Regions from separate parts of the Sphaerisporangium sp. NPDC004334 genome, predicted to be linked through region 2. Evidence: riboswitches for the same ligand, from Rfam matches in the RefSeq annotation. Region 2 holds a riboswitch; the other holds the start of a gene.
What was found. Region 2 has a riboswitch for thiamine pyrophosphate ahead of thiO (glycine oxidase ThiO). Riboswitches for the same ligand answer to the same signal wherever they lie in the genome.

Region 1 (4,203 bases), on a different contig from region 2:
CGGCTCGGGCGGCGACCAGCCGCCTGGTCCGCCTCGTCCTCCCCGGCGCATCGGCCGTCTGGTGCTCCGCGTCCTCGCGGTCGTGCTGGTGCTGCTGATCGTGCTCGCCGTCGGCGGGTTCTTCTGGATCAACTCCCGGCTCAACGTCGTGGACTCGCTCACCGACTACGCCGGGCGCCCGGCGGCCACCCCGGGCGAAGACTGGCTGCTGGTCGGCTCCGACAGCCGGGCCGGGCTGACGGCCGCCCAGCGCAAGAAGCTCGCCACCGGCCGGGCGGTCGGCAAGCGCACCGACACGATGATGCTCCTGCACGTGCCGGCCGGCAGTGGCCGGCCGACCCTGGTCAGCCTGCCCCGCGACTCGTTCGTGCCGATCGACGGGCACGGCAGCGACAAGCTGAACGCCGCCTACGCCTTCGGCGGCCCCAAGCTGCTGGCCAAGACCGTGGAGAAGGTCACCGGCATCCGCCTCGACCACTACATGGAGATCGGGTTCGGCGGCTTCGTCGGCATCGTCGACGCGATCGGCGGGGTGAACATCTGCGTCAAGCAGAACATCAAGGACCCCAAGGCCGGCATCGACCTGAAGAAGGGCTGCCAGGACATGGAGGGCGGCACCGCGCTGGGCTTCGTCCGTACCCGGGCGACGGGCGCGATCCCCGACTTCGACCGCACCCAGCGCCAGCGGCAGTTCTTCTCGGCCGTGGTCAAGAAGGCCGCGAGCCCCGGCGTGCTGGTCAACCCCTTCCGCTCGGTGCCGCTGGCGATGGCCGCCACCGACTCGGTCGCCGTCGACGGCGGCACGGGCACCTTCGACCTGTTGTCGCTCGGGATGGCCATGAGCGGCGACCCGGTCGCCACCGCCGTCCCCATCGGCTCGCTGCCCACCATCAACGGCGCCGCGGTCGTCAAATGGGACACCCAGCGCGCGCTGCGGCTGTTCGGCTCCCTGGCCGAGGACAAGCCGGTGCCCAAGGACGTGCTCACCAAGTAGGCCCGCGGTGAGCGGCCACGCGCACCCGTCGGCCGCTCACCGGGCGGACCCTCGGTCAGCGGTTAGTGTGATGGCATGCCCGAGCTTCCCGAGGTGGAGTCGCTCGCCGAGTTCCTGCGCGAGCGGGCCGTCGGCCGCGTGGTCGCCGGTGTGGACGTGGTGGCCTTCCAGGCCCTGAAGACCGTGCGGCCGCCGGTCACCTCGCTCGGCGGCCTGGCGGTGACCGCCGTGGCGCGCCACGGCAAGTTCCTGGACCTCGACTGCGACGGGCTGCACTTCGTCACCCACCTGGCCCGCGGCGGCTGGCTGCGCTGGCGGGAGGACCTGTCGGGAGCCAGGCCGGTGCGTCCAGGCAAGGGGCCGCTGGCCGTGCGGCTGCGGTTCGCCCCCGACGACGACGACGGCCGGGCGCCGGGCTTCGAGTTGACCGAGGCCGGCACCCAGAAGCGGCTGGCCGTCTACGTCGTCACCGACCCGGCCGAGGTGCCCGGCATCGCGAGCCTCGGCCCCGACCCGCTGGCGCCTGACTTCACCCCCGACGTGCTCAAGGGCATCGTGAGCGGCAGCCGCACGCAGATCAAGGGGCTGCTGCGCGACCAGAAGATCATCGCGGGCATCGGCAACGCCTACTCCGACGAGGTGCTGCACGCGGCCAAGATGTCCCCGTTCAAGATCGCCGACTCGCTGAGCGACACGGCGGTCGCCGACCTGCACGAGGCGATCGTCACCACCCTGCGCGAGGCCGTCGAGCGGTCGCGCGGTCTGGCCGCCAAGGACCTCAAGACCGAGAAGAAGTCCGGCCTGCGGGTCCACGGGCGCACCGGAGAGCCGTGCGAGGTGTGCGGGGACACGATCAGGGAGGTCTCCTTCGCCGACTCCTCCCTGCAGTACTGCCCGACCTGCCAGACCGGCGGCAAGCCGCTGGCCGACCGCAGGATGTCCCGGCTGCTCAAGTGAGGCGGCCCCTCGGCTCCTCCGGTGGGCCCGCTCGCCCGGGGCCGTTACCGCCGCGCGAGTGGTGGTGCCAGGTGGCCGGCCGCGCCGGGGCTCTGAGGTGTTTTGCGGTGCTTCGCCGGTGCGCGAAGGGAAAACTTCCCGGCGTCACGGCGCGACAACCCTCCGTTAGCGGGCGGAAGGCTCGCGAAGCGGGGACAATGGTCGGCATGACCGTCCCAGAGATCCAGGCCGGGGCCGTGCCCGACGACGCCTACCTGCTCGACGTGCGCGAGCCCGACGAGTGGCAGGCGGGCCACGCCCCGACGGCCGTCCACATACCGCTCGGCACGCTGCAGCAGCGGGTCGAGGAGATCCCCGCCGGAGTCCCGGTGTACGTCGTGTGCCGTGTCGGCGGCCGGTCCGCCCAGGCCACCGCCTGGCTCAACCACGTGGGCCGCGAGGCCGTCAACGTCGGCGGCGGCATGCACTCGTGGGCGGCCGCCGGGCGTCCCATGGTCGCCGAGAACGGGGGGCAGCCCTACGTCGCCTGACGGCCGGATGTAATAATCGCGCAAAATACATAGCGCGGGAGCTCGGGCGTCACCGGGCTGAGAGGGCGGTTCCCAGCGAGGGCTGGGCGCGCCGCCGACCGCCGGAACCTGTCCGGGTAATGCCGGCGTAGGGAGCGTGCGATGACGTCCGCCGTCGATGAAGTCCCCCTGACCCTCGACGAGGCCCCTCCGAAGACCCTCGGATTCCTCGACCAGGGCGCCTTCTGGGCCAACCTCGGGGTGAGCCTGCTCGGCTTCTCCGGCGCCCTGTACCTTCTCGACCCGCTGGGCGGCGCGCCGCTGAGCATGGTCGCGGCCGTGCTGGCCGCCGTGGTGGGCAGCCTGGTCGGCACCGTCATGGTGGGCCTGGCGGCCATCCCCGGCGCCCGCACGGGCGCGCCCGCGATGGTGCTGCTGCGCGGGCTGTTCGGGGCCCGGCTGTCGTACCTGCCCACCGTGCTGAACATCGTCCAGATGCTCGGCTGGGGGGCCTTCGAGCTGTGGGTGATCGCCAAGGGAGCACAGGCCGTCTTCGGCGACTCCGTGCCGTACGCGGTCTGGGTGCTGGCCGCCGGCGCGCTGACGATCGCCCTGACCATCCGCCCGCTGGGTGCCATCCGCCTTCTGCGCCGCTTCGTGACGGCCGCCGTGGTCGTCGCGATGGTGTGGCTCGCGGTGGCACTGATGCGCGAGGCGCCGAGCCTGGGCGGCGGGAGCTGGAACGCGTTCGCCCCCGCCGTGGACTACGTGATCGCGCTCTCGGTCTCCTGGGTCCCGGTCGCGGCGGACTACGCGCGGCACTCGCGGTCCGGCCGGGCGGCGTTCACCGGAGTGGTCACCGGCTACACGATCGCCCAGGTGGCGTGCCTGGTGCTCGGCATCGTCGCCCTCGCTTCGGTCGGCAACGACCCTGACCGGGTCTGGAACGCGTTCGTCGCGGTGCCGCTCGGCGCGCTGTTCTTCGGCGTCCTGGTGCTGCGGGAGGCCGACCAGTCGTTCGCCAACGTCTACTCCACGGCCATGTCCCTGCAGAATCTGCTGCCCCGGGTCGACCGGCGGGTCTTCTCGATCGGGGTCGGCGTGCTGACGACCGGCATCGCGCTGTTCGCCAACGTGAACTCCTACGGGGCCTTCCTCGGGGTGATCGGCGCGGTGTTCGTCCCGATGTTCGCCGTGCTCGTGGTCGACTACTTCCTGCTGGGCGGGGCCGCGCGATGGGACACCTCGCAGGACGCGCCCTCGCGCTGGGCGATGCTCGTTCCATGGCTGCTCGGCTTCGTGGCGTACTGGGTGTTCACCGGAGCGGCCACGCTGAAGTGGTGGGACGAGCGCTGGGCGGCGCTCCGCGAGCTGATCGGGTTCGAGCGGCAGCCGTGGATGAGCGCGGCGCTGGCCGCGTTCGTCGTCTCGGCGCTGGTGACGCTGCTGGTGGGCCTGTTGAGGCGGCGCGCCCGCGACGGCGCCGCCCTCACCGACGCGCCGGTGGCCCGGTAGCGCCCGTGGCCGGTGGCACCCGTGGCCCGGTCGCACTCGGTCGCCCGGCCGTAGTCGATGGCCCGGTCGTAGCCGGTCGCCGGCCTCGATCGAGTGCGCCTAGTCCGCCGCGGCCTCCAGGCGGAGCAGGACCTCCTTGGCGGCGGGGCCGCCGGCGTAACCTCCCGGCCGTCCCGGCGCCTCCAGCGCCCGGTGGCAGGGGACGATGACGCACACCGGGTTGGCCGT
Region 2 (4,203 bases):
TCGATGGGGGCTCCCGGCAAGGAGTCGTCGGCGGTGAACAGCCACCGCAGGGCCTCGGCGTCGTCGTAGCCGGAGTCGGACAGCACGGTGAGGGTGCCCGGCAGGCCCTTCACCACGTCGTCGCCGGCGATGAACTTCGCGGGGACCTCGGGCTCTGGGCCGCCGCGGCGGACGCCGATGAGCTTCTTGTCCTTCAGAAGCTGCTTGGCGCGCCCGGTGCTGAGCCCGAGCCGCCTGCCCACTTCCGTGAGGGGGAGCCACTCCCCCACCATTTGATCAGTCTCGCGGTCGATCTGTGCAACAGAAAGCGTCACGGAACCACAACTACCACGTCGCGCCTCTTCTCAAACACCCCGCAGGGGGTCACAAGCAGTCGCGCAAGGGTATCGAGGGGTCGATCGCCCGATCAACGTCGACTCTTTGCCCGCCCTCGACGATGCGGCGGCCCTGGACCAGGTCACGGGGACGGTCGACGGTGAGGATGGCGGCCAGCCTGTCGTCCGGGGTGAACCAGCACGCCGCCCACTTCCGGTCGGTCTCGGGGTCGCCGCGCAGCACCAGCCGGCCCCCGTCGTGGTGGCCGGCGTACTGCACCATGCGGCCGAACTGCTCGGACCAGAAATAGGGCACCGGGTCGTACACGGCGGACTGGCCGAGCAGGGTGGCCACCGCGGTCTCGGGGGCGTTCAGGGCGGTGTCCCAGTGCTCGACGCGCATGCGCCGCCCGAAGCGCCGCGACCACCAGTTGGCGCAGTCTCCGGCCGCGACGACGCCCTCCATGGAGGTGCGGAGGTGCTCGTCGACCAGGACGCCGTTGTCTACCTCGATGCCCGAGCCGGCCAGCCAGGCGACGTTCGGGCGCACGCCGACGCCGGTGACCACGACGTCGGCCGGGATCCACGAGCCGTCCATCATGGTCAGCCCGCCGGGGTCGATCGAGCCGACCATCGTGCCGAGCCGCAGGTCGATGCCCGCCTCGGCGTACCAGGAGGCGGTGCGGGCGCCGACCTCGGGCCCGAGGGCCACGGCCAGCGGTGACTCGGCGGCCTCGACGACGGTCACCTCGCAGCCGGCGCGGCGGGCCGCGGTGGCGACCTCGGCGCCGATCCACCCGGCGCCGACGATCGCGACGCGGCACTCGGGTACGAGCGCGGCGCGCAGGGCCAGGGAGTCGTCGATGGTGCGCAGCACGTGCTGGGCGCCCTCGCCGCGCAGCCGGACGGGGGTGGCGCCGGTGGCGATGACCAGGCCGTCGTACTCCAGTTCGCCCTCGGTGGTCTCCAGGGCGCCCTCGCGAAGCCCCTTGGCGGAGACGTTGGTGCGCAGATCGACGTCCAGCGCGCCGAGATCGGAGTCGACGACCGTCGAGTCCAGCTCGCCCAGCAGCACGGCCTTGGACAGCGGAGGCCGGTCGTACGGCCGATGGGCCTCCTCGCCGATCAGAGTGACGCGCCCTCGGTATCCGCGCGCCCGTAGCGCCTCGACACTGCGCACGCCGGCCAGTCCGGCCCCCACCACCACGACATGATTCACAACCCGACCCTAAGCGGCCAGGACGGTAACCCGCCAACGGCGATTTGGTAACAAATTGGCTCACTGTCCCATACGGGCAGTGATGAGACCACTCAAGCGGGTGGCGATGCCGTACCAGGGCGGAAACGGACCGCCTCTCCCGCCGTCCCCGGCGGCGCCGGGACGGGATTAGGCTGGGTCCACCACGCGCGGGAGTCCGGCGAAACCGGGCTGAGAGGAGGGCTGAGGGCCCTCGACCGCCACGAACCTGATCCGGGTCATGCCGGCGAAGGGAGCGGACTCAGATGCAGGTGTCGAACGCGCCCCCGGCGGGCGCCGGGCGGCACGCCGACATGGTCGTCGTGGGCGGCGGCATCATCGGGCTCTCCATCGCCTGGCGCGCCGCCCGGCACGGGCGTTCCGTCATCGTCGTCGACCCCGCGCCCGGCTCGGGCGCCTCGCACGCGGCGGCGGGGATGCTCGCCCCGGTCAGCGAGGTCGCCTACACCGAGGAGCCCCTGCTGCGGCTCGGCCTGGCCTCGCTGGCCCGCTGGCCGGCGTTCGCCGCCGAGCTGTCGGCGGAGTCGGGCGTGGACGTCGACCACCGCGGCGAGGGCACGCTCGACGTGGCCTTCGGCGCGGACGACCTGGCGGCGTTGTCCGAGGTGGCCGGCTTCCTGGAGAAGTTGTCGCTGCCCGTCCAGCGGCTCACCGGGCGGGAGTGCCGCCGTGCCGAGCCGATGCTCGCTCCCTCCGTCCGGGGCGGCATCCTGGTCGCCGGCGACGCCTGGGTGGATCCCCGCCGCGTCACGGCCGCCCTGCTCGCCGCGCTGGCGCGCCGCGGCGTGCCGGTGGTCGCCGACCGCGTGACGGGGCTGCTCTCCGCGGACGGGCCCGTGCGGGGGGTGCGGTGCGCGAGCGGCACGGCGATCGGCGCCGGGCTGGTCGTCCTGGCGGCGGGGGCGTGGTCGGGCTCCCTTCCGGGCCTGCCCCCCGAGGTGCTCCCTCCGGTGCGCCCGGTCAAGGGGCAGATCATGCGGCTGCGCGGCGCTCCGGGGTTCCTCGGCCGGTGCGTGCGCGGCGTCGTGCACGGTTCGCGTGCCTACCTCGTGCCGCGCGGCGACGGCGAGATCGTGCTCGGCGCCACGCAGGAGGAGATGGGGTTCGACACCCGGGTGACCGCCGGGGCGCTGTGGGAGCTGCTGCGCGACGCCCGCGAGCTGGTGCCGGGGATCACCGAGCTGGAGGTGGTCGACCTGGCGGCGGGGCTGCGCCCGGGAACGCCGGACAACCTGCCGGTGATCGGCCCGAGCGGCGTGGACGGGCTGGTGCTGGCCACCGGCCACCACCGGGGCGGCGTCCTGCTGTGCCCGCTCACCGCCGAGCTGGTGGCCGGCGACCCCGACCCGGGGCTCGTCCCCCTCGCGGCGCTCTGCTCCCCTCTGCGCTTCACCGAGGCCCACCGATGAACGAAGGAGGAACGGGGCGCGCGCCCTGGCGGCGGCCAGGGCCCTCCCGCGCCCCGGAACGGCGATGAATGTAATGATCAACGGTGTGTCCTGCGACCTGCCCGCCGGGGCGACCGTCGCCCGCGCGGTCCAGGAGCTGACCTCGTCGGGCGCGGGCGTCGCGGTGGCGGTGAACGACGAGGTGGTGCGGCGCGGCGCGTGGCAGTCCACCACGCTCACTGAGCACGACCGCGTCGAGGTGCTGACGGCGGTGCAAGGTGGCTGACCACGGCGCCGGCCCCGCGGCCGGGCACGACATCGATCAGACCGGTACGACCAAGGCGGCCGGGGACGACGACGGCCGGGCCGGCGCCACCAGGGCGCCCGGGGACGACCTCGACCGCACCGGTGCGCACCCGGCGCCGGGGCACGACCTCGACGAGGCGGGCGACGCGCTGGTCATCGCCGGGGAGAAGTTCACCTCCCGGCTGATCATGGGGACCGGAGGCGCGCCCTCGCTGGAGGTCCTGGACCGGGCGCTGGCCGCCTCCGCCACCGAGATCACCACGGTGGCCATGCGGCGCCTGGACCCGGCGGCCCGGGGGTCGGTGCTGGACGTGCTGCGCGGCCGGGGCGTCAAGGTGCTGCCCAACACGGCGGGCTGCTTCACCGCGGGCGAGGCCGTGCTGACCGCGCGCCTGGCGCGCGAGGCGCTCGGCACCGACTGGGTGAAGCTGGAGGTCATCAACGACGAGCGCACGCTGCTCCCCGATCCCATCGAGACCTTCGACGCCGCCGAGCGGCTGGTCGCCGACGGGTTCGTCGTCCTGCCCTACATCGGGGACGACCCGGCGCTCGCGCGGCGGCTGGAGCAGGCGGGGTGCGCGGCGGTGATGCCCCTGGGCTCCCCGATCGGCTCGGGTCTCGGCATCCGCAACCCGCACAACATCGAGCTGATCGTCGAGGCGGCGGCCGTCCCGGTGATCCTGGACGCCGGCATCGGCACGGCGAGCGACGCGGCCCTGGCGATGGAGCTAGGATGCGACGCGGTCCTGCTCGCCAGCGCCGTCACCCGCGCCCAGCGGCCCGGCCTGATGGCGTCGGCGATGCGCGAGGCCGTTCTGGCAGGTCGCATGGCGCGCCTCGCCGGCCGGATCCCCCGGCGGCGGTACGCTGAGGCCTCCTCGCCGGCGATCGAGCCGCGTGCCAGGTGACAACGATGACCCCTTGGGGACGGGAGAAC

Region 1: another riboswitch for thiamine pyrophosphate. It lies ahead of ACWEN6_RS25475 (purine-cytosine permease family protein); the one in region 2 lies ahead of thiO (glycine oxidase ThiO).

The regions. Positions count from the first base shown of each region.
Region 1 is NZ_JBSGDZ010000019.1:165,680-169,882, reverse strand. Features, by position in the region: gene ACWEN6_RS25490 (LCP family protein) at 1-994, shown strand, start outside; gene ACWEN6_RS25485 (Fpg/Nei family DNA glycosylase) at 1,070-1,951, shown strand; gene ACWEN6_RS25480 (rhodanese-like domain-containing protein) at 2,149-2,481, shown strand; TPP riboswitch at 2,506-2,632, shown strand; gene ACWEN6_RS25475 (purine-cytosine permease family protein) at 2,623-3,975, shown strand; gene ACWEN6_RS25470 (methylated-DNA--[protein]-cysteine S-methyltransferase) at 4,075-4,203, opposite strand, start outside.
Region 2 is NZ_JBSGDZ010000010.1:35,536-39,738, forward strand. Features, by position in the region: gene ACWEN6_RS14465 (Rv2175c family DNA-binding protein) at 1-272, opposite strand, end outside; gene ACWEN6_RS14470 (NAD(P)/FAD-dependent oxidoreductase) at 364-1,533, opposite strand; TPP riboswitch at 1,712-1,824, shown strand; gene thiO (glycine oxidase ThiO) at 1,818-2,981, shown strand; gene thiS (sulfur carrier protein ThiS) at 3,055-3,246, shown strand; gene ACWEN6_RS14485 (thiazole synthase) at 3,455-4,174, shown strand.